4 regions of the Streptomyces sp. NPDC001970 genome follow, and region 1 is predicted to be linked to each of the others. Evidence: riboswitches for the same ligand, from Rfam matches in the RefSeq annotation. Region 1 holds a riboswitch; each other region holds the start of a gene.
What was found. Region 1 has a riboswitch for cobalamin ahead of ACWCP0_RS35500 (energy-coupling factor ABC transporter permease). Riboswitches for the same ligand answer to the same signal wherever they lie in the genome.
Positions count from the first base shown of each region.

Region 1 (5,564 bases):
CGCATCATCCAGCCCACCCCCTTCACACGATCAAAGCCGGTACGGCCAACCAACCTACTGGGCACCACTGACAATGGTGCAGATCATGCAGAAAGCCGAGGTCTGAACAGTTGCGAGAAGCGATTCTGCCGCGGGTCATGGCTTCGCGGCCGGGTGCGGCAAGCTCGGCGCCGCGCTGGGGACGTTCCTCTTCCCCGTACTGCTGACGGCCGTCGGAGAGAGCGCGCTGCTGTACGGCATCGCCGCGACCGGTGCGCTGGCCTTCGTGGTCACCCTGGTCTTCCGCATCGAACCGGCCGGCCGCTCGCTCGACGAGCTCTCCGGCCGGGAAGCGGCAGCCGTGGCCCCCCGTGTGACCCCGCCGTAGTGCGCCCGCGTACGGCGGGCCGACGGCGAACCGCCGAATCGAGCCAAGCGGGTCCTGCGCCCCGCTGCCCGATTGCGCCGATACTGGCAGGACCGGGCGTGCACCCCGACGCCGGCCCGTCCGACCTGAGCAGACCGCACAGAGTGATCGTTACCAGTCTCATCAGGAGGTTCCCATGAGGATGCTCATCAATGTGCCCGAGACGGTCGTCGCCGACGGCCTGCGGGGACTGGCCGCCGCGCATCCCGAGCTGACCGTCGACGTCGAGAACCGGGTCGTGCTGAGGGGTGACGCGCCCGTCGCCGGAAAGGTGGCGGTGGTGTCCGGGGGCGGGTCCGGACACGAGCCGTTGCACGGGGGGTTCGTCGGTCCGGGGATGCTGTCCGCGGCATGCCCGGGCGAGGTGTTCACGTCTCCGGTGCCCGACCAGATGGCACGGGCCGCCGCCGCCGTGGACAGCGGGCCCGGAGTCCTGTTCGTCGTCAAGAACTACACCGGCGACGTCCTCAACTTCGACATGGCGGCCGAGCTCGCCGAGGACGAGGGCGTCCAGATCGCCAAGGTGCTGGTGAACGACGACGTGGCGGTGACGGACAGTCTGTACACGGCGGGCCGCCGCGGAACCGGCGCGACGCTGTTCGTGGAGAAGATCGCGGGCGCGGCGGCCGAGGAGGGCGCGCCGCTGGAGCGGGTCGAGTCGATCGCCCGCGACGTGAACGCGCGGTCGCGAAGCCTCGGCGTGGCGCTGAGCGCGGTCACGACACCGGCCAAGGGAAGTCCTACGTTCGACCTCCCGCCGGGCGAACTGGAGTTGGGCATCGGTATCCACGGCGAGCCGGGCCGGGAGCGTCGGCCGATGATGACGTCGCGAGAGATCGCGGATTTCGCGGTGAACGCGGTCCTGGAGGACCTCGCGCCGTCCAGCCCGGTCCTCCTGCTCGTCAACGGCATGGGCGCGACGCCGCTGCTGGAGCTGTACGGCTTCAACGCGGAGGTGCACCGCGTGCTCGGCGAGCGGGGCGTACCCGTGGCCCGTACGCTCGTCGGGAACTACGTCACCTCGCTCGACATGGCCGGCTGCTCGGTGACGCTCTGCGCGATGAACGAGGAGCTGCTGCGGCTGTGGGACGCGCCCGTGCAGACCCCGGCGCTGCGCTGGGGGCGCTGACCATGGCAGAGGGTCAGGGAACACGCGTACTGGACACCGGGTTCTTCCGCCGCTGGATGTCCGCCACCGCCGCCGCCGTGGACCGTGAGGCCGCGCACCTCACCGAGCTGGACTCGGCGATCGGCGACGCCGACCACGGCACCAACATGCAGCGCGGGTTCACCGCCGTCACGGCCGTTCTGGACAAGGAGGCACCCGACACCCCGGGAGCCGTACTCGTCCTGTCGGGACGGCATCTGATCTCGACGGTCGGCGGAGCCTCCGGGCCGCTCTACGGAACCCTGCTGAGGCGTGCGGGCAAGGCGCTCGGCGACGCGACCGAGGTGTCGCAGGAACAGCTCGCCGACGCCCTGCGCACGGGTGTCGCCGCGGTCGCGCAGCTCGGCGGCGCGACCGCGGGTGACAAGACGATGCTGGATGCGCTGGAGCCGGCCGTGGAAGCGCTGGGCGAGTCGTTCGCCGCCGCCCGGGAGGCCGCCGAGCAGGGGGCGCTCGCGACCGTGCCGATGCTGGCGCGCAAGGGCAGGGCCAGCTACCTGGGCGAGCGCAGCATCGGGCACCAGGATCCCGGCGCCACGTCCTCGGCGCTGCTGATCGCCGCCCTCGGCCAAGCGGTGTCGGGGGACGAGGCGGCTGCGGCGGAGGCGTCGTGAGCCTCGTCGGGATCGTCCTCGTCTCGCACAGCGCACAGGTCGCCGCTTCCGTCGCCGAGCTCGCCCGCGAGCTCGCGGGCGGCGACGCGGCGGCCCCGGTCGCGCCCGCCGGCGGCACTCCGGACGGGGGGCTCGGCACCAGCTCTGAGCTCATCACGACGGCCGCCGAGGCCGTGGACCAGGGAGCCGGCGTCGCCGTCCTGGCCGACCTCGGCAGCGCCGTGCTGACGGTGAAGGCGCTGCTCGCCGAGGGCGACGAGCTGCCGCAGGGCACCCGGCTGGTGGATGCGCCGTTCGTCGAGGGCGCGATCGCCGCGGCCGTCACGGCGTCCGCCGGCGGCGACCTCGACACGGTGGAAGCGGCGGCCACGGAGGCGTACGCGTACCGCAAGGTGTGACCGTGCGCATCCGTGCGCGACTTGTGATGTACCTGGTCAAAGCACTAGTGTCGCACCGCCTTGGTGAACGGGAAACCGGTGCGGTACCGGTGCGGCCCTCGCCACTGTGATCGGGAAGTCCGGCTCCATCCGCAAGGAAGCCACTGGACCACCGCGGGAGACCGCGGCGTCCGGGAAGGCGGAGCCTGGGCGGCAGCCTGTGTTATCTGGGGGAGAGACCCCCAGGCCCCCTCCCGTCAGCCAGGAGACCGGCCAAGGCGCGTTGTCCATCCACGAGGTGCTGGAGAGGGTCTCCCAACCATGCATATAGCCGAGGGGTATCTGCCCCCGTTGCACGCGGCCGCCTGGGGCGCCGCGTCCGCCCCGTTCGTCGTTCACGGCGTGCGGGCGCTCACCCGCGAGGTCAAGTCCCATCCCGAGTCGACTCTGCTGCTCGGCGCGTCCGGTGCGTTCACCTTCGTTCTTTCGGCGCTCAAGATTCCCTCGGTGACGGGCAGTTGCTCCCATCCCACCGGCACGGGTCTGGGCGCGATCCTGTTCCGGCCGCCGATCATGGCGGTGCTGGGCACCATCACCCTGCTGTTCCAGGCACTGTTGCTCGCGCACGGCGGGCTCACCACACTCGGCGCCAACGTCTTCTCCATGGCGGTCGTCGGACCGTGGGCCGGATATGCGGTGTACCGGCTGCTGCGGCGGTCCGGACTGCCGCTGATGGTGAGCGTGTTCTTCGGCGCGTTCGTGGCGGACCTGTCCACGTACTGCGTCACCAGCGTGCAGCTGGCGCTGGCGTTCCCCGACCCGAGCAGCGGCTTCCTCGGCGCGCTCGGCAAGTTCGGCGGCATCTTCGCGGTCACCCAGCTCCCGCTGGCGGTCAGCGAGGGGCTGCTCACCGTGCTGGTGATGCGTCTGCTGGTGCAGTCGAGCACGGGTGAGCTGACCCGGCTCGGTGTGCTGCTGCAGGGCGGGAACACGACGGAGGCGGTCGTCCGATGAGCCGTAATGCGAAGATCAACACGCTGCTGCTGGCGATCGTGGCGGCGCTGGCCGTACTTCCGCTCGTCCTGGGTCTCGGGGACGGCGAGGAGGTGCCGTTCACCGGTGCCGATGCGCAGGCGGAGGCGGCGATCACCGAGCTCGAGCCGGATTACGAGCCCTGGTTCAGCCCTCTGTACGAACCGCCGTCGGGCGAGATCGAGTCGGCGCTGTTCTCGCTGCAGGCCGCGATCGGCGCCGGCGTCCTGGCGTACTGCTTCGGGCTGAACAGGGGGCGGCGGCAGGGTGAGGCCCGTGCGGCGGCGCGCGCCTTCGAGGACGTCGGCTCCTCCGCCACGGAGACCAAGGCGTAGGCGCGGATGCTGCCGATCGACGCGGCGGCGCACAGCAGTCGCTGGCGCCGCCGCCATCCGTGCGAGAAGGCGGTGCTCGGGCTCGGGCTGACGGTCTGTGCGATCTCGCTGCCGCCGTGGCCGGGCGCCGTGCTGGTCGCGGCCGCCGCCGTCGCCGTACTGCTCGGCCCGGCCCGAGTGGCGCCGCGGCAGCTGTGGCGGGCGTGGCGCATTCCGCTCGGGTTCTGTGTGACGGGGGCGGTGCCGCTGCTGTTCGCGGTGGGCGGGCCCGCCGGGTTCGTGGCGCTCGCGCCGGACGGGGCGCTGCACGCGGGGCGGCTGCTGCTGCGGACGTCTGCGGCGTCGCTCGGGGTGCTGCTGTTCGCGTTCACCACACCGGTGTCCGACGTACTGCCCCGGCTGGTGCGCGCGGGCGTGCCGGCACCGGTGGTCGATGTGGCGCTGGTCATGTACCGGATCAGCTTTCTGCTCCTCGACTCGGTGCGCCGGATCCGCGACGCGCAGGCGGCCCGGCTCGGCCACACCTCCCGCGCGGCGACGTGGCGTTCCCTCGCGGGCCTCGGGGCGACCGCGTTCGTCCGCGCCTTCGACCGGGCCCAGCGGCTCCAGTCGGGGCTCGCCGGACGCGGCTACGACGGGACGCTTCGGGTCCTGGTGCCGCAGGCGTCGGTGTCCGTGCGTTTCCTGGCCGCGACCGGCGGGCTCCTCGCGGGGATCGTCGCCCTCACCCTCGTACTGGAAAGGTCCGTCCTATGAGCGAGTCTCCCGTGGTGGAGCTGGTCGACGCCGGGTACGCGTACGCCGAGGGACCGCAGGTGCTCGCCGGAGTGGACTTCGCCGTGGCCGCCGGGCGCTCGCTGGCGCTGCTCGGCCGCAACGGCAGCGGCAAGACGACGCTGCTGCGGATGCTGAGCGGCGGGCTGCCGTGCGGGCAGGGGCGGCTGCTGCTGGACGGCGAGCCGGTGTCGTACGACCGCACCGGGCTGACCCGGCTCAGGACGACCGTGCAGCTCGTCGTGCAGGACCCGGACGACCAGCTGTTCGCGGCCTCCGTCGGTCAGGACGTGTCCTTCGGGCCGATGAATCTGGGGCTGCCGGAGGACGAGGTACGGGCGCGGGTCGCCGAGTCGCTGGAGGCGCTGGACATCACGGCGCTCGAGGACCGGCCGACGCATCTCCTCTCGTACGGCCAGCGCAAACGGGCCGCGATCGCGGGTGCGGTGGCGATGCGGCCGCGGGTGCTGATCCTGGACGAGCCCACCGCGGGCCTCGACCCGCACGGCCAGGAGCGGCTTCTGGAGGTGCTGGACCGGCTCCGGAGAGCGGGCACGACCGTGGTGATGGCCACGCACGACGTGGATCTCGCCCTGCGCTGGGCGGACGACGCGGCCGTCCTGTCCCCCGCGGGCCTGCGCACGGGAGCGATCTCCGCGCTCCTCGCCGACCGGGAGCTGCTCGACGTGGCGCGGCTGCGCAGGCCGTGGGCGCTGGCGGCGGCGGAGGTTCTGCGCGCGCACGGCCTGCTGACCGGGGACACTCCGGGGCCGCGCACCCCGGAGGAGCTGGACCGCTGGGCGGTGCCGGCGTAGCGCACATCACCCCCCGCCCGTTGTGCAACTTGTTGCACAACGG
Region 1 covers NZ_JBSFDW010000043.1:1,322-6,885, forward strand. Annotated here, with positions in the region: partial or broken gene ACWCP0_RS35480 (RNA-guided endonuclease InsQ/TnpB family protein) at 1-8, opposite strand, end outside; gene dhaK (dihydroxyacetone kinase subunit DhaK) at 543-1,535, shown strand; gene dhaL (dihydroxyacetone kinase subunit DhaL) at 1,538-2,188, shown strand; gene dhaM (dihydroxyacetone kinase phosphoryl donor subunit DhaM) at 2,185-2,586, shown strand; cobalamin riboswitch at 2,604-2,857, shown strand; gene ACWCP0_RS35500 (energy-coupling factor ABC transporter permease) at 2,887-3,579, shown strand; gene ACWCP0_RS35505 (energy-coupling factor ABC transporter substrate-binding protein) at 3,576-3,932, shown strand; gene cbiQ (cobalt ECF transporter T component CbiQ) at 3,939-4,688, shown strand; gene ACWCP0_RS35515 (energy-coupling factor ABC transporter ATP-binding protein) at 4,685-5,521, shown strand.

Region 2 (5,564 bases), on a different contig from region 1:
CCGTACCGGGCGCAGCCTCGTGCGGCCCGTCCGGACACCCGGGATCGGGCGCCCCCGGCGCACACGAGAACCGGCACCCGGCGACCACGTCCACATCCGGCATGAGCGCCGCGAGTGCCCGCACGGCAGTCGACTTGGCCGTGCCCTTCTCACCGCGCACGAGCACACCGCCGACCGCCGGACTCACCGCGTTGAGCAGCAGGGCCAGCCGCAGGTCGTCCATCCCGACGACCGCGGTGAACGGATAGGGGGTGGTCATCGCCCGATCACTCCTTCGATGAAGCCGCGCCGACTGCGCTGCTCGCCGTTGCCCTCCCGAGGGCGATTGCCTTGCGCGTACACGGGGCCTCCGTCGCCGCGACCCCGCTCATCGAGGCCCGGACGGGCTCCTTCGGATCCGGTCAGGCGGAAGGGGCGGGGCGGGGAGAGAAGCCCGTCGCAGGCGTCCGGGAACGCCACGCGCACCCGCGTCGCGCCCGTCCCCCGCCTCACGGCGCGCCCGGCGCGATGAAGGGGAGGCCCGAGGGCGCACCGCCCTCGATCAGGCGCAGGAGCGCGTCCGTGTCCGCGTGTGCCGCGATCAGGTCGCCCAGCCGGTCCAGTTGCTCCTCGCGCAGCGCCCCGAAGCTCGTGTCCGGCGCCGGGACGAAGCGTCGTCCCGCCGCCGCCGCGACGACCCGCAGGAACGCCCGCCGGAAGCCGTCGCTCTCCAGCGACCCGTGCCAGTGCGTCCCCCACACCGCTCCGACCCTGCACCCGTCCAAGCTGTGTCCATTGTCATCAGAGATGAACGCTTCACCGTCCAGCACTTCGGCCACGCCGTGGTGGATCTCGTACCCCTCGACCCGTTCGCCCAGCGCCTGACCGACCGGCCGGGCGAGGGTCTTCTCGCGGGCGAACCGCACCCGCACCGGCAGCAGTCCGAGCCCCGCCACGGAGCCGGCACGCGACTCGACCTCGTCGTCGATGTGTTCCCCGAGCAGCTGGAAGCCGCCGCAGATGCCGAGCACGGGGCGGCCGTCCACCGCACGGCGCACCAGCGCGTCGGCGAGGCCCCGCTCGCGCAGCCACTCCAGCGCGCGGACGGTACCGCGCGTGCCGGGCACGACCACCAGGTCGGCGTCCACCAACTCCTCGGCGCGGTCCACGAAGCGCACGACCACGCCGGGTTCGGCCGCCAGCGCGTCCACATCGGTGAAGTTGGACATCAGAGGCACCGCGCACACCGCGACCCGCAGCACGTCCTCCCCGGCCGGCGGGGCGACCACGGACTCCCTGACCGCGCCCCGCAGGGACACGCGCAGGCCGTCCTCCTCGTCGATGCCGAGGCCGTGCGCGTACGGCAGGACGCCGTACGTCCGCCGGCCGGTCAACCCGTGCAGCATGTCCAACCCCGGTTCCAGCAGCGTCACATCGCCCCGGAACTTGTTGACGAGGTAGCCCGCGATCAGCTCCTGGTCCTCCCGGGCGAGCAGCGCCGTCGTACCGAAGAACTGCGCGAAGACCCCGCCCCGGTCGATGTCCCCGACCACCAGCACCGGGAAACGCGCGGCCCGTGCGATGCCCATGTTGACGATGTCGGTGCGGCGCAGGTTGATCTCGGCGGGGCTGCCCGCGCCCTCGCAGATGACGGCGTCGTACGTGCTCCGCAACTTCTCCAGGCACTCCATGACCGGTTCGAAGAGTGCCTGCTGCCTGCCCCCGTGGTAGCCGCGCGCGCTCAGTTCGCCCACCGGCTTGCCCATCAGGACGACCTGGCTGGAGCGGTCGCTGCCCGGTTTCAGCAGCACCGGGTTCATGAGCGCCGACGGCTCCACGCGCGCCGCCTGCGCCTGCATGGCCTGCGCCCGGCCGATCTCCGCACCTTCCCGGGTCACAAAGGAGTTGAGGGACATGTTCTGTCCCTTGAAAGGCGCGACCTTCACGCCCTGGCGCACCAGCCACCGGCAGATCCCGGCCGTGACGACGCTCTTGCCGGCGTCCGACGTGGTTCCGGCGACCAGCAGTCCGCCCCCGCTCATGCGGGCCTCCCCTTCATCCCCTTCAGGGCCCCGGCGGCCGCCCGCGCGCCCGCGCACGCCACGAGTGCCAGCACCCCCACGCGCCTCGACAGCCGTACCGCACGCTCGATGTCCGCGACCTCGACGGCCCGGCCGCCGCTGTTGAGCACGGGGCGGTGCTCGACTCGTCCGGCGTACGAGAGCGTCCCGCCGAGCCGTACGCCGAGAGCCCCCGCGAACGACGCCTCCACCGGGCCCGCGTTGGGGCTCGGGTGCTTCGCGGCGTCCGCGCGCCAGGCCCGTACGGCACCGCGGGGGTTGCCGCCGGCGAGCACCGCGAGTGCGGCGGTGAGGCGGGCGCCCGGCCAGCCGGCGGCGTCGTCGAGCCGCGCCGAGGCCCAGCCGTACCGGCGGTGGCGGGGCGACTTGTGACCCACCATCGCGTCCAGCGTGTTCACGGCACGGAAGCCCACCAGCCCGGGAACTCCGCCGAGCGCACCCCACACGAGTGCGCCGACGACGGCGTCGGAGGTGTTCTCGGCGACGGACTCGACGACCGCGCGGGCGATCCCGGGGCCGTCCAGCGCCTGCGGGTCGCGCCCGCACAGATGCGGCAGCCGCTCCCGGGCGACCTCGATGTCACCGGCCGCCAGTGCCCCGCCGATCGCCCGGGCCTCCCGCCCCAGCGACGTACCGCCGACGACGGCCCAGGTGGCCGCGGCGGTCAGCGCGATGGACGCCGTACGGGAACGGCGTACGGAAGCAGCGGCCAGCGCACCCGCTGCGATCGCGCCCCCGGCGCACACGACGGTGTGCACGGCGCCCCACCCGCGGTGGTCGCGCCACAGCACCCGTTCGACGGCAGCGGCGGCCCGGCCGAACGCGGCGACCGGATGTCCTCGGCGCGGATCGCCGAAGAGCAGGTCGCCGGCGAGTCCGGCAGCTGCACCGCATGCAAAGGTCCGCTCTGCACGCATGTTCGTCCTCACTCAGGGTCCGCGCCCTGGCTCGACGTGACCGGCGGTGAGAGTTCCTGGCTCCGGGAGTGGAGTGCACCCGTGACAGTGGCGGGACCGCGCCGGATTCGCACCGGCTTCCTCTTCTGCCGCCGTAAATGGCTCCGGAAGTCCACCACGGCCGCGAACACCCGTCAACTCGCCCCTGACCTGCGGCGGGACAGTGTGCGCAGTCCCACAGCGGAGTCCGGCTGCGAGTCCGACGTACGACAGGGGCCGGACGCACCCGAAGGTGTGTCCGGCCCCTGTGACGAGGATGCGCCGGCTGTCAGACGACGATCAGGTGGATCCCGTACGCCACGGCCGCAGCGCACAGCGCGAAGCAGGCGTAGGCGCCCGTGCGCGCGAGGGCCGCGGAACCGCCCGAACCACCCTGCGCGGAGGCGGCTTGCTGCTTGGCGAGGCCCACGATGCCCAGGGTGAACAGGCCCACCAGCGCGACGGTGACGACGAGGCTCACGCCGAAGACGGAGCCGAGAGCTGCCCAGTCGATCTTCATGCTGTTCGTTACTTCCTTACACCGTGGCGGCGGGTGCGGGTGCGGGTGCGGGGGCGGGCTCACCGGCGGCCGCGGGAGCGGCCGGCGCGGGGATGGTGACCTTGAGGCCGTCCAGCGAACCGGCCCCGGCGTCGGTGCCGTTCGCGCCGATCTCGTCGTCGGTGACATTGGTGTGGTCGACCGGCTTGCGGCGCGAGAGCGACCAGATCACACCCGAGCCCGCGATCAGCAGCAGCGCGACGGCGGCGATGCCCCAGGCGCCCTGGCTGGTCAGGAACTCGGCGGCGGCGCCCACGGCCGCGGCGGCCGGCAGTGTCAGACCCCAGGCGACGAACATCCGGGTGGCGGTGGACCAGCGGACCACGCCGCCCTTGCGGCCGAGGCCCGCGCCCATCACGGCGCCTGAGCAGGACTGGGTGGTGGAGAGCGAGAAGCCGAGGTGCGAGGAGGCCAGGATCACCGTCGCGGCGCTGGTCTGGGCGGCGAAGCCCTGCTGCGGCTGGAGGTCGGTCAGGCCCTTGCCCATGGTGCGGATGATGCGCCAGCCGCCCAGGTACGTACCGAGCGCGATCGCCAGACCGGCGGAGACGATGACCCACATCGGGGGGTTCGAGCCGGGGGCGAGGACGCCGCCGGTGACCAGGGCCAGGGTGATGACACCCATGGTCTTCTGCGCGTCGTTGGTGCCGTGGGCGAGGGAGACGAGTCCGGCCGAGGCGATCTGGCCGGCGCGGTAGCCCTTGGACGTGGCCTTGTCGTCGGCCTTGGCGCCGATCCTGTACGTCAGCTTCGTCGCGAAGAGCGCGGCGAGGCCCGCCACGACCGGCGCGGCGATGGCCGGGATCAGGACCTTGGTGACGATGGTCCCGCCGTTGACGGCGGAGAAACCGGCGGACATCACGGCGGCGCCGATGAGACCGCCGAAGAGTGCGTGCGAGGAGCTGGACGGCAGGCCCAGCAGCCAGGTGAAGAGGTTCCACAGAATGGCGCCGACGAGCGCCGCGAAGATCACTTCGGTGCGTATGCCTTCTTCGTTGATGATCCCGCCGGAGATCGTCTTGGCGACCTCGACGGACAGGAATGCGCCGACAAGATTCAGCACGGCGGACATGGCCACCGCCGTCTTGGGCTTGAGTGCGCCGGTCGAGATGGTCGTCGCCATCGCGTTGGCTGTGTCGTGGAAACCGTTCGTGAAATCGAACACGAGCGCGGTGACGATCACGATCCCGAGCAGAAGCGTGATGTTTTCCATTTACCCAGGCTTCTTTTGGATGTCAGTGGCTCGCCGACCGTAGGCAACCTGGATGAACGGAAGGTGAACTGAGGCGGGCGGCGTGGTGTCCCAAGGTGGATGCACCCACTCCGCCTGCGAAGGGAAGAGTGGCGGAAACCGGGCTAATGCGGGGTTTCGCGGGCGGGCAGCCGGGTCGTCGATCCGCCGAGGAGATCCTGCTCACTCCCGGCCGCTCGGAAGGCTTCGGCCGCTGTTGCGTCGCATGCCCTGAAAGGATCACCGCATGACCAGGCAGCAGGGACAGGCACCGGGGCGGGACCAGCCAAACGAGCAGCGGCACGAGCAGCGGCAGGACCAGCGGGAGGACGTGGTCGGCCGGGCCTGGGCGGACCTCGTGGCCACCGCCCGCAGAACCGCGGTGGACGGACTCGTCGTCGGGACCTCGGGCAATGTCTCCGTACGGGTCTCCACGGACGACGGCGAGCTGGTCCTGGTCACCCCGAGCGGAGTGCCCTACGACCGGCTCGGCGCGCAGGCCCCCGTCGCCGTCGGCCTCGACGGGCGGCAGCTGCTCGGCGCGCTCACCCCCACCAGCGAGCTGCCGCTGCATCTGGAGATCTACCACGCCACGGACGCGACGGCCGTCGTGCACACCCATGCCGTGCACGCCACCGCCGTCTCCACCCTGGTCACCGAGCTGCCGTTGATCCACTACATGGCCGCGGCCCTCGGCGGCCCCGTCCGTGTCGCCCCGTACGCCCTCTACGGGACGGACGAGCTGGCCGCGAACATGCTCCGGGCCCTCGCGGACCGCA
Region 2 covers NZ_JBSFDW010000003.1:348,951-354,514, forward strand. Annotated here, with positions in the region: gene ACWCP0_RS06160 (putative cobaltochelatase) at 1-259, opposite strand, end outside; gene ACWCP0_RS06165 (cobyric acid synthase) at 489-2,021, opposite strand; gene ACWCP0_RS06170 (cobalamin biosynthesis protein) at 2,018-2,977, opposite strand; cobalamin riboswitch at 3,009-3,148, opposite strand; gene ACWCP0_RS06175 (hypothetical protein) at 3,285-3,515, opposite strand; gene ACWCP0_RS06180 (anion permease) at 3,532-4,767, opposite strand; gene ACWCP0_RS06185 (class II aldolase/adducin family protein) at 5,033-5,564, shown strand, end outside.
Region 2: another riboswitch for cobalamin. It lies ahead of ACWCP0_RS06170 (cobalamin biosynthesis protein); the one in region 1 lies ahead of ACWCP0_RS35500 (energy-coupling factor ABC transporter permease).

Region 3 (5,564 bases), on a different contig from region 1:
CGCGAAGGTCGAGCCCACCTTCGCCGGGATCCCGTTCTTCTACTGGTACCAGATGCTCTGGGTCGTCGTCTCGACGGCGCTGACGATGGTGGCCTACGTGCTGTGGCAGCGTGACCAGCGCGCCCGCAAGGAAGGTGCGTCGAAGTGAAGGACGGCGTGAACGGCGTCGCACTCGCCGTCTTCATCTTCTTCTTCCTGGCCGTCACGGTCATGGGCTTCCTCGCGTCGCGCTGGCGCAGGGCCGAGAACGAGAACAGCCTGGACGAATGGGGCCTGGGCGGCCGCTCGTTCGGCACCTGGGTGACCTGGTTCCTGCTGGGCGGCGACCTCTACACCGCGTACACCTTCGTCGCCGTACCCGCGGCGATCTACGCGGCGGGCGCGGCGGGCTTCTTCGCGGTGCCGTACACGATCCTCGTCTATCCGCTGATCTTCACCTTCCTGCCGCGACTGTGGTCCGTGTCGCACAAGCACGGCTATGTGACGACGTCCGACTTCGTGCGCGGGCGCTTCGGCTCGAAGGGGCTGTCGCTGGCGGTCGCGGTGACCGGCATCCTCGCGACGATGCCGTACATCGCCCTGCAGCTCGTCGGCATCCAGGCCGTGCTGGACGTCATGGGCGTCGGCGGCGGCGAGAACACGAACTGGTTCATCAAGGATCTGCCGCTGCTGATCGCCTTCGGTGTGCTGGCGGCGTACACCTACTCGTCCGGGCTGCGGGCGCCGGCGCTGATCGCCTTCGTCAAGGACACGCTGATCTACATCGTGATCGCGGTCGCGATCATCTACATCCCGATCAAGCTCGGCGGCTTCGACGACATCTTCGCCAAGGCGGGCGAAGCGTACGCGCAGATCAACCCGGCGACGGACAAGCCGCGAGGCGCGCTGGTGCCCGGGGAGCTGGGCCAGTGGGGTTACGCCACGCTGGCGCTCGGCTCGGCGCTCGCGCTCTTCATGTATCCGCACTCGATCACGGCGACGCTGTCCTCGCGCAGCCGTGAGGTGATCCGGCGCAACACGACGATCCTGCCGCTGTACTCGCTGATGCTGGGACTGCTGGCGCTGCTCGGCTTCATGGCGATCGCTGCCGGGGTGAAGGTGACCAACGGTCAGCTCGCCATCCCGCAGTTGTTCGAGAACATGTTCCCCGACTGGTTCGCGGGTGTGGCCTTCGCGGCCATCGGGATCGGCGCGCTGGTGCCTGCAGCGATCATGTCGATCGCCGCGGCGAACCTCTTCACGCGGAACATCTACAAGGACTTCCTGAAGCCGGACGCGACACCGGCGCAGGAGACCAAGGTGTCGAAGCTGGTGTCGCTGCTGGTGAAGGTGGGCGCGCTGGCCTTCGTCCTGACGATGGACAAGACGGTCGCCATCAACTTCCAGCTGCTGGGCGGCATCTGGATCCTGCAGACCTTCCCGGCACTGGTCGGCGGCCTCTTCACACGGTGGTTCCACCGCTGGGCACTGATCGCGGGCTGGGCGGTCGGCATGCTGTACGGCACGATGGCGGCGTACGGGGTCGCGAGCCCCACACAGAAGCACTTCGGTGGGTCGTCGGCGGAGATTCCCGGGATCGGGGAGATCGGCTACATCGGCCTGACGGCCTTTGTGCTGAACGTGGTGGTCACGGTCGTCCTGACGTTCGTGCTGCGTGCGGTGAAGGCGCCGGACGGGATCGACGAGACGTCCCCGGAGGACTACACGGCGGACGCGGGGGACGCGGGCGTCAAGGCGGAGCTCCCCACGGTCGGCGCGAGCACGCACTGACCCACGGGAGGCTCTCGTCCGCGATCGGCGCAGGCTCGGTGAGCCTGCGCCGATCGCCGTCTCACGGCAGGGCCCTCGACGGGCGCCGGTGCTCGCCCGGACCGCCGTCGCCGCCGTGAGGAAGACTGCCGGCATGGACTTCATCATCAGGCGCGCCGAGCCCGCCGAGTACGAGACGCTCGGGGCGATCACGGCGGAGGCGTACCTCGGGGACGGGCTGCTCGACTTCGGGGAGGACGACGAGTACCTGCACACCTTGCGGGACGTGGCGGCGCGCGTCGAGGACGCCGAGGTACTGGTCGCCGTGGAGGCGCAGGGACGGGTGCTGGGCGGGGTGACCTTCGTCGCGTCCGGCGGCCCGTGGGCCGACATCGCTCGCGAGGGCGAGGCCGAGTTCCGGATGCTCGCCGTGGCCAGGGAGGGCCGTGGCAAGGGCGCCGGCGAGGCGCTCGTCCGGACGTGCGTCGACCGGGCACTGGCCACCGACGGGTGCGTGCGGCTCGTCCTGTCCACGCAGCCCTCGATGCACACCGCGCACCGCATCTACGAGCGTCTGGGCTTCGTACGGACCCCCGAGCGGGACTGGGAGCCGATCCCCGGGCTGGCCCTGCTGACGTACGCCCTGGAGCTCCGTCCGACGCCGTGACACAACATGTGGTGGGTGATGTAACTCCCCGCCCCCACATGTATGCTCATGCTCGCTGTCGCCGCAGGGGAATCCGGTGCGAACCCGGAACTGTCCCGCAATGGTGTGCCGGCGTGCATGTGCGCGCGCCTGCGAGTCCAAGGACCTGCCGACGGTGCGCCCGGACCGTCCGGCCCGGGTGCCCGAACGTCCGGGCCTCGCGGAAAGGCCGGTGGACGCGGCGCACCTGCCCCCACAGGCGTGCGCCCGTGCCCCGAGCGCCCCGCCGGCCCCGAGCCGAGCGAGGGAGAGCACCCCGTGACCATCGCGCCGCCCGATCCTGCTTCAGTGCAGCGTGCAGACCGAGCCGATGGGCCAGGCACCGCGCTGCTGCGGACCCTGACCGACCTCACCGCCGACCTCCCCGACACCGACCCGGGCCGGGTCGCCGCCGCCGCGCTCCGCGGCCGGCAGGCGGGCTCGGACGAGGCCGAGCTGCGGGAGCTCGCGACCGAGGCGGCCGCGGGGCTGATCTCCGAGGACCCGGCGTACTCGCGGCTCGCGGCCCGGCTGCTGAGCCTCACCATCACGGAGGAGGCGACCTCACAGGGGGCGGCCGCCTTCTCCGACTCCATCGCCGTGGGCCACCGCGAGGGCCTGATCGCGGACCGGACCGCCGCGTTCGTACGCACCCATTCCGCCCGGCTCGACGCGCTGATCGACGGCGCCGCGGACGACCGCTTCGGCTACTTCGGTCTGCGCACGCTCTACAGCCGCTACCTCCTGCGGCACCCGATCGCACGCAAGGTCATCGAGACGCCGCAGCAGTTCATGCTGCGCGTGGCCGCCGGGCTCGCCGAGGACGACTCGGTCCGCGCCCTCGACGAAGTCGCCGCGCTCTACGGGCTGATGAGCCGGCTCGACTATCTGCCCTCGTCCCCCACGCTCTTCAACTCCGGCACCCGCCACCCGCAGATGTCGTCGTGCTATCTGCTGGACTCCCCCCTCGACGAGCTCGACTCCATCTACGACCGCTACCACCAGGTCGCACGGCTCTCGAAGCACGCGGGCGGCATCGGCCTCTCGTACTCCCGTATCCGCTCACGCGGTTCGCTGATCCGCGGCACCAACGGCCACTCCAACGGCATCGTGCCGTTCCTGCGGACCCTCGACTCGTCGGTCGCCGCCGTGAACCAGGGCGGCCGCCGCAAGGGCGCGGCCTGCGTCTACCTGGAGACCTGGCACGCGGACATCGAGGAGTTCCTGGAGCTGCGCGACAACACGGGCGAGGAGGCGCGCCGTACGCACAACCTCAACCTCGCGCACTGGATCCCCGACGAGTTCATGCGCCGGGTGAACGCGGACGCCGACTGGTCCCTCTTCTCCCCGGCCGATGTGCCCGAGCTCGTGGACCTGTGGGGCGACGACTTCGACGCCGCGTACCGGAAGGCGGAGGCGGCAGGCCTCGCCCGCAGGACCATTCCGGCCCGCGACCTCTACGGCCGCATGATGCGCACCCTCGCGCAGACCGGCAACGGCTGGATGACCTTCAAGGACGCCTCCAACCGGACCGCCAACCAGACCGCCGAGCCCGGCACGGTCGTGCACTCCTCCAACCTCTGCACCGAGATCATCGAGGTCACGAACGACGGCGAGACGGCCGTCTGCAACCTGGGCTCGGTCAACCTGGGCGCCTTCGTCACCCCGGCCGGTGACATCGACTGGGAGCGGCTCGACGAGGCCGTCCGCACGGCCGTGACCTTCCTCGACCGCGTCGTCGACATCAACTTCTACCCGACCGAGCAGGCGGGCCGCTCCAACGCCAGGTGGCGCCCGGTGGGCCTCGGCGCGATGGGCCTCCAGGACGTCCTCTTCAAGCTCCGGCTGCCCTTCGACTCGGCGGAGGCGAAGGCCCTTTCCACGCGCCTCTCCGAGCGGATCATGCTGGCGGCGTACGAGGCGTCGTGCGAACTCGCCGAGCGCAACGGCCCGCTGCCCGCCTGGGAGCAGACGCGCGCCGCGCGCGGAGTGCTGCACCCCGACCACTACGACGTCGAGCTCACCTGGCCCGAGCGCTGGGCGGCCCTGCGCGAGCGGATCGCGACCAGCGGCATGCGCAACTCCCTCCTCCTCGCGATCGCGCCGACCGCGACCATCGCCTCGATCGCGGGCGTGTACGAGTGCATCGAGCCCCAGGTCTCCAATCTCTTCAAGCGCGAGACTCTGTCCGGTGAGTTCCTGCAGGTCAACTCCTATCTCGTGGACGACCTGAAGAAGCTGGGCGTCTGGGACGCGCAGACCCGGGAGGCGCTGCGCGACTCCAGCGGCTCGGTGCAGGGCCTCAACTGGATCCCGGCGGACGTGCGGGAGCTGTACCGCACGGCGTGGGAGATCCCACAGCGCGGCCTGATCGACATGGCGGCGGCCCGCACCCCGTTCCTGGACCAGTCGCAGTCGCTGAACCTCTTCATGGAGACGCCGACCATCGGCAAGCTCAGCTCGATGTACGCGTACGCCTGGAAGCAGGGCCTGAAGACGACGTACTACCTGCGCTCCCGCCCGGCGACCCGCATCGCCCGTGCCGCATCCGGCGCGAGGCCGGTCGCCACCACCGTCCCCCTGCAGCAGGCGGCCCCCGACGCCGACGCGATCGCCTGCTCCCTTGAAAACCCCGAGTCCTGCGAGGCCTGCCAGTAATGTCCCACCCGTCGCCCGACCACCACCCCTCAACGACGGCGCTTCGCGCCGACTCCTCCCGAATTCCGAAGAATCTGCTCGACCCGGGCTTCGAACTGACACTCCGTCCGATGCGCTACCCGGACTTCTACGAGCGCTACCGGGACGCCATCAAGAACACCTGGACCGTGGAGGAGGTCGACCTCCACTCCGACGTCGCCGACCTCGCCAAGCTCTCCCCCGGGGAGCAGCACATGATCGGCCGGCTCGTGGCCTTCTTCGCGACCGGCGACTCGATCGTCGCGAACAACCTCGTGCTGACGCTCTACAAGCACATCAACTCCCCCGAGGCGCGGCTGTATCTCTCCCGCCAGCTCTTCGAGGAGGCCGTGCACGTCCAGTTCTATCTGACGCTGCTGGACACCTACCTTCCCGACCCGGAGGACCGCGCGGCAGCTTTCGCCGCCGTCGAGAACATCCCCTCGATCCGCGA
Region 3 covers NZ_JBSFDW010000019.1:33,876-39,439, reverse strand. Annotated here, with positions in the region: gene ACWCP0_RS22755 (DUF3311 domain-containing protein) at 1-148, shown strand, start outside; gene mctP (monocarboxylate uptake permease MctP) at 145-1,770, shown strand; gene ACWCP0_RS22745 (GNAT family N-acetyltransferase) at 1,904-2,416, shown strand; cobalamin riboswitch at 2,459-2,583, shown strand; gene ACWCP0_RS22740 (ribonucleoside-diphosphate reductase subunit alpha) at 2,714-5,092, shown strand; gene ACWCP0_RS22735 (ribonucleotide-diphosphate reductase subunit beta) at 5,092-5,564, shown strand, end outside.
Region 3: another riboswitch for cobalamin. It lies ahead of ACWCP0_RS22740 (ribonucleoside-diphosphate reductase subunit alpha); the one in region 1 lies ahead of ACWCP0_RS35500 (energy-coupling factor ABC transporter permease).

Region 4 (5,564 bases), on a different contig from region 1:
CCCGCGCGCGGAAGACGCGGGACGTCTCCTCGACCAGCGTCCGCGTACGGACCGTCTCGGGTCGGGTGGAGTCGCCGATGTACGCCTCGGGCGCGGTGCCGCGCAGGGCGCGGACGGTGGCGACCATGCCGCCGTGGTACTGGAAGTAGTCGTCGGAGTCGGCGATGTCGTGCTCGCGCGTGTCCGTGTTCTTCGCGGCGACCGCGATCCGCTTGTACGCCGTCTCCATCTCCTCGCGCGCCGGGCGTCCTTCGAGCCCGCGGCCGTACGCGTAGCCGCCCCACACCGTGTAGACCTCGGCGAGGTCCGCGTCGGTGCGCCAGTCGCGGGAGTCGATCAGCTGCAGCAGGCCGGCGCCGTACGTGCCCGGGCGGGAGCCGAAGATACGGGTCGTGGCGCGGCGTTCGTCGCCGTGCTCGGCGAGGTCCGCCTGGGCATGGGCCCGTACGTGGTTGACGTCGGCGGGCTCGTCGAGCGCGGCGGCGAGCCGTACCGCGTCGTCGAGCAGTCCGATGACGTGCGGGAACGCGTCCCGGAAGAATCCGGAGATGCGGAGCGTGACATCGATGCGCGGGCGGCCCAGCTCCTCGGCCGGGACGGGCTCCAGGCCGGTGACGCGGCGCGACGCGTCGTCCCAGACGGGCCGGACCCCGAGCAGGGCGAGGGCCTCGGCGACGTCGTCGCCCGCCGTACGCATCGCGCTCGTCCCCCACAGGGAGAGGCCGACGGAGGTCGGCCAGTCGCCGTTGTCGGTGCGGTAGCGCGTGAGCAGCGAATCGGCGAGGGCCTGGCCGGTCTCCCAGGCGAGGCGGGAGGGGACGGCCTTGGGGTCGACGGAGTAGAAGTTGCGGCCGGTCGGCAGGACGTTGACCAGTCCGCGCAACGGCGAGCCGGACGGACCGGCCGGGACGAAGCCGCCGTTCAGCGCGTGGACGCTGTTGTCGAGTTCGTCGGTCGTGGCGGACAGGCGCGGGACGACCTGCTGGGCGGCGAACTGCAGGATCTCGGCCACCTGCGGGCCGTGGCCCGCTGCCACGGCCGGCACCGCGGCCGGGTTCCAGTCCGCCGCCTCCATCGCCTCGACCAGCGCACGGGCCGTGGCCTCCGCCTCGTCGGCGGTCGTACGGGTCGCGGCGGACTCGTCGAGGCCGAGGGCTTCGCGCAGTCCGGGCAGGGTGGTCGTGCCGCCCCAGATCTGCCGCGCACGGAGGATCGACAGGACGAGATTGACCCGCTCGGGGCCGGTGGGCGCGCCGCCGAGGACGTGCAGTCCGTCGCGGATCTGGGCGTCCTTGACCTCGCACAGCCAGCCGTCGACGTGGAGCAGGAAGTCGTCGAAGCCGTCGTCGTCGGGGCGGTCGTCCAGGCCGAGGTCGTGGTCGAGCCTGGCGGCCTGGATCAGCGTCCAGATCTGGGCGCGGACGGCGGGCAGCTTCGCCGGGTCCATGGAGGAGATCTGCGCGTACTCGTCGAGCAGCTGCTCCAGGCGTGCGATGTCGCCGTACGAGTCGGCGCGGGCCATCGGCGGCACGAGATGGTCGATGAGCGTGGCGTGCGCCCGGCGCTTGGCCTGGGTGCCCTCGCCCGGGTCGTTGACCAGGAACGGGTAGACGAGCGGCAGGTCGCCGAGCGCCGCGTCGGGCGCGCAGGCGGCGGACAGGCCGGCGTTCTTGCCGGGCAGCCACTCCAGGTTCCCGTGCTTGCCGAGGTGGATCATCGCGTCGGCGCCGAAGCCGCCGTCGTCCTCCGCGGCCGCGATCCAGCGGTAGGCGGCGAGGTAGTGGTGCGAGGGCGGCAGATCGGGGTCGTGGTAGATCGCGATCGGGTTCTCACCGAAGCCGCGCGGGGGCTGGATGAGGATCAGCAGGTTGCCGCGCCGCAGGGCGGCCAGCACGATGTCGCCCTCCGGGTTGCGGGAGCGGTCCAGGAACATCTCGCCCGGCGCCGGGCCCCAGTGCTGCTCCACGTGCTCGCGCAGCTCCTGCGGGAGCGTGGCGTACCAGCGCCTGTAGTCGGCCGCCGGGATACGGACCGGGTTGCGGGCGAGCTGCTCGTCGGTGAGCCAGTCCCGGTCGTGGCCGCCCGCCTCGATGAGCGCGTGAATCAGTTCGTCGCCGGAGCGGCCGGGGGCACCTCCCGTGCCGGAGGCCACGGGGGAGAGGCCGGGGATCTCCTCCGTACCGAAGTCGTAGCCCTCGTCGCGGAGTCGGCGCAGCAGAGCGACGGCGGACGCGGGGGTGTCGAGGCCGACGGCGTTGCCGATGCGGGAGTGCTTCGTCGGGTACGCGGACAGGACGAGCGCGAGGCGCTTGCCGGCGTTCGGGATGTGGCGCAGCCGCGCGTGCCGTACGGCGATCCCGGCGACGCGGGCCGCGCGCTCGGCGTCGGCGACGTACGCGGGCAGGCCGTCCTCGTCGATCTCCTTGAAGGAGAACGGGACGGTGATGAGGCGGCCGTCGAACTCGGGGACCGCGACCTGGCTCGCGGCGTCCAGCGGGGACAGCCCCTCGTCGCTCTCCTCCCATGTGCTGCGCGACCCGGTCAGGCACAGCGCCTGCAGGACGGGCACGTCGAGCGCGGCGAGCGCACCCGCGTCCCAGGACTCGTCGTCGCCGCCGGCCTGTGCCTCTGCGGGCCTGGTGCCGCCCGCGGCGAGGACGGTGGTGACGACGGCGTCGGCGCCTCGGAGCCGGTCGAGCAGCTCGGGCTCGGGGGCGCGGAGCGATGCGACGTAGAGGGGAAGGGCCTGACCACCCGCGTCCTCGACGGCGTCGCAGAGGGCGCCGACGAAGGCGGTGTTGCCGCTCATGTGGTGGGCGCGGTAGTAGAGGACCGCGACCGTGGGGCCGGTCGTGCTGCGCGGGGTGCGGTCGAGGGGGCCCCAGGTGGGGGCGGGCGCCGGCGGCTCGAAGCCGTGGCCGGTGAGCAGGACCGTGTCGGACAGGAACCGGGCGAGCTGCTCCAGGTTGGCCGGCCCGCCGTGCGCGAGGTAGGCGTGCGCCTCGGCCGCGATGCCGATGGGGACGGTGGACGCCTCCATCAGCTGTGCGTCGGGGGCCTGTTCGCCGGTGAGGACCACCACGGGCCGCGCCTGCGCGAGCAGTGCGTCGATCCCCTCCTGCCAGGCACGGATGCCACCGAGGAGGCGTACGACGACGAGGTCCGTGCCGTCGAGCAGCGCGGGCAGCTCCTCCAGCGCGAGGCGGGAGGGGTTGGCGAAGCGGTGGTCGACCGGGCCTGTGGCCGCGCGGGCGCTGAGCAGGTCGGTGTCGGAGGTCGACAGCAGCAGGATCGTCGCGTGCGTCATCGCGTGCGCAGGCCTTCCTCGGGGTGTCCGCGCCCCGGGTGGTCGTAGGACGGCGGGAGTTCCTGACTCACCTGGCCGCGTGACGAGGCCCGGTTCACAGTGGCGGGACCGCGCCGGAATCTCACCGGGCTTCCTCCCTAGGGTCCTGGGACCCTGTGCCGTCTGCATAGTAGAGGCTGCTCGCTGCCACCGGGGCGGTCACCTCGGAGGAGCCCGAAGGACGCGGGCAGGGACGTGGGGAGGACGTGGGTATGCTCGCCGCCATGCCGCCGACACCACCAACACCCCCGGACCGGGGCGAAACCCGCATACGGGACCGGGGAGATGCCTGCCCGGGAGCACTGCGGCTGCATGCGGCGGACGACGGCGGGCTGGCCCGACTCCGGCTTCCCGCAGGTCTTCTGACGTCTCGTCAGGTCGAGGTTCTGGCCGCGTCCGCCGAGGCGTTGGGAGACGGTGCGCTGAGCATCACCTCGCGCGGGAACGTGGAGCTGCGCGGCCTCGGCGAGGGCTGCGGGGCAGAACTCGCGGCGCTGCTCCGCAAAGCCGGGCTGCTTCCCTCCGAGACCCATGAGCGGGTACGGAACCTGGTGGCATCGCCGCTCGCCGGACTCGACGGACTCGGCTGTGCCGATGTGCAGTTGTGGGCACGACGACTGGACGAACTGCTGTGCGCGAGCGACTGGGCGGCCGGGCTTTCGGGGCGTTTCCTGTTCGCGCTGGACGACGGGCGCGGGGATGTGGCGGGGCTCGGTGCGGATGTGACCTTGCTCGCAGAGCCGGGAGGTGTGGCGGTCCTGCGCGTCGGGCCGCAGGCCTTCCGCGTCCGCACCGCTGACGCGCCGCGTGCCGCCCTCGCCGCGGCCGAAGCGTTCCTCGCCGCGGCGGCCGCGGCGGGCACGGGGGCGTGGCGGGTGCGGGAGCTGCCCGTGGGGCAGGCCGTGCCGGTGGGGGCGTATCTGGAGGCGGCGGGTGTCGCGGCGGAGCTCTTCCCGTTCGGAGCCCGTCCGGCGGTCGAGGACGGACATCCGGGCCCGCAGCCGGTTCCCGGTCCTGTCCCGGGGTCCGGGGCGGAGCCCCCGTCCGGGAAGGGGCGGGGTGGGGAGGACACCGCCGGAGGCCGGCCGGCCGCGGGCCCCCTCCCCGGGGTCGTCCAAGGGGCCGAAAGCTGGGCCCTGTCGGTCGGAGCGCCGCTCGGACGGCTCACCGTCCGCCAGGTGCGGGCGCTGCTGCCCGCGCCCGGGGGCGAGGTGCGGCTCACTCCGTGGCGCGGGGTGGTCGTGCCCGGCTTCGCGGATCGCGACGCGGCCGATGCACGGCTTGCCGCACTCGCGCGGGCGGGGTTCATCACCGCACCTCACTCCGCCTGGTACGGCGCCTGCACCGGCCGGCCCGGGTGCGCCAAGTCCCTGTCCGACGTACGGGCGGACGCGGCGCCGGGCGGCGGCCTGCCCGTGTACTGGTCGGGCTGCGAACGGCGCTGCGGGCGTCCCCACGGGGCGTACGTGGACGTGGTCGCGACGGGCGGCGACCGCTACGAGGTGAACGGCGTGCCCGTCACCCGAACTGCACTGGCCGACGCCGTGACGGCGGCGTCACGTACGAGGAAATGAGCGAGAGCACCGTGTTCGACTACGAGAAGGACGGCGCGGAGATCTACCGCCAGTCCTTTGCCACCATCCGCGCCGAGGCCGACCTCTCCGCGCTCCCCGCCGACGTCAGCCAGGTCGCGGTGCGGATGATCCACGCCTGCGGCATGGTCGACCTCGTCCGCGATCTCGCGTACTCGCACGCCGTGGTGGCCCGCGCCCGCGAGGCCCTGCGCGCCGGCGCACCCATCCTGTGCGACGCCCGGATGGTCGCCAGCGGCGTCACCCGCAAGCGGCTGCCCGCCGACAACGAGGTGATCTGCACGCTCTCCGACCCGTCCGTGCCGGCACTCGCCGCCGAGCTCGGAACGACCCGGAGCGCCGCTGCCCTCGAACTGTGGCGCGACCGCCTCGAAGGCTCGGTCGTCGCCGTGGGCAACGCGCCCACCGCACTCTTCCGGCTCCTGGAGATGATCGAGGAGGGCGCACCCCGTCCGGCGGCCGTCATCGGCGTCCCGGTCGGCTTCATAGGCGCCGCCGAGTCCAAGGACGCGCTCGCCGGGCACAGCAGCGGCATCGAGCACCTGGTGGTACGCGGGCGGCGCGGCGGAAGCGCCATGGCCGCGGCGGCGATCAACGCGATGGCGAGTGAGGCGGAATGAGCAGCG
Region 4 covers NZ_JBSFDW010000006.1:50,991-56,554, reverse strand. Annotated here, with positions in the region: gene cobN (cobaltochelatase subunit CobN) at 1-3,307, opposite strand, end outside; cobalamin riboswitch at 3,342-3,485, opposite strand; gene ACWCP0_RS09870 (cobalamin biosynthesis protein CobG) at 3,559-4,920, shown strand; gene ACWCP0_RS09865 (precorrin-8X methylmutase) at 4,917-5,558, shown strand.
Region 4: another riboswitch for cobalamin. It lies ahead of cobN (cobaltochelatase subunit CobN); the one in region 1 lies ahead of ACWCP0_RS35500 (energy-coupling factor ABC transporter permease).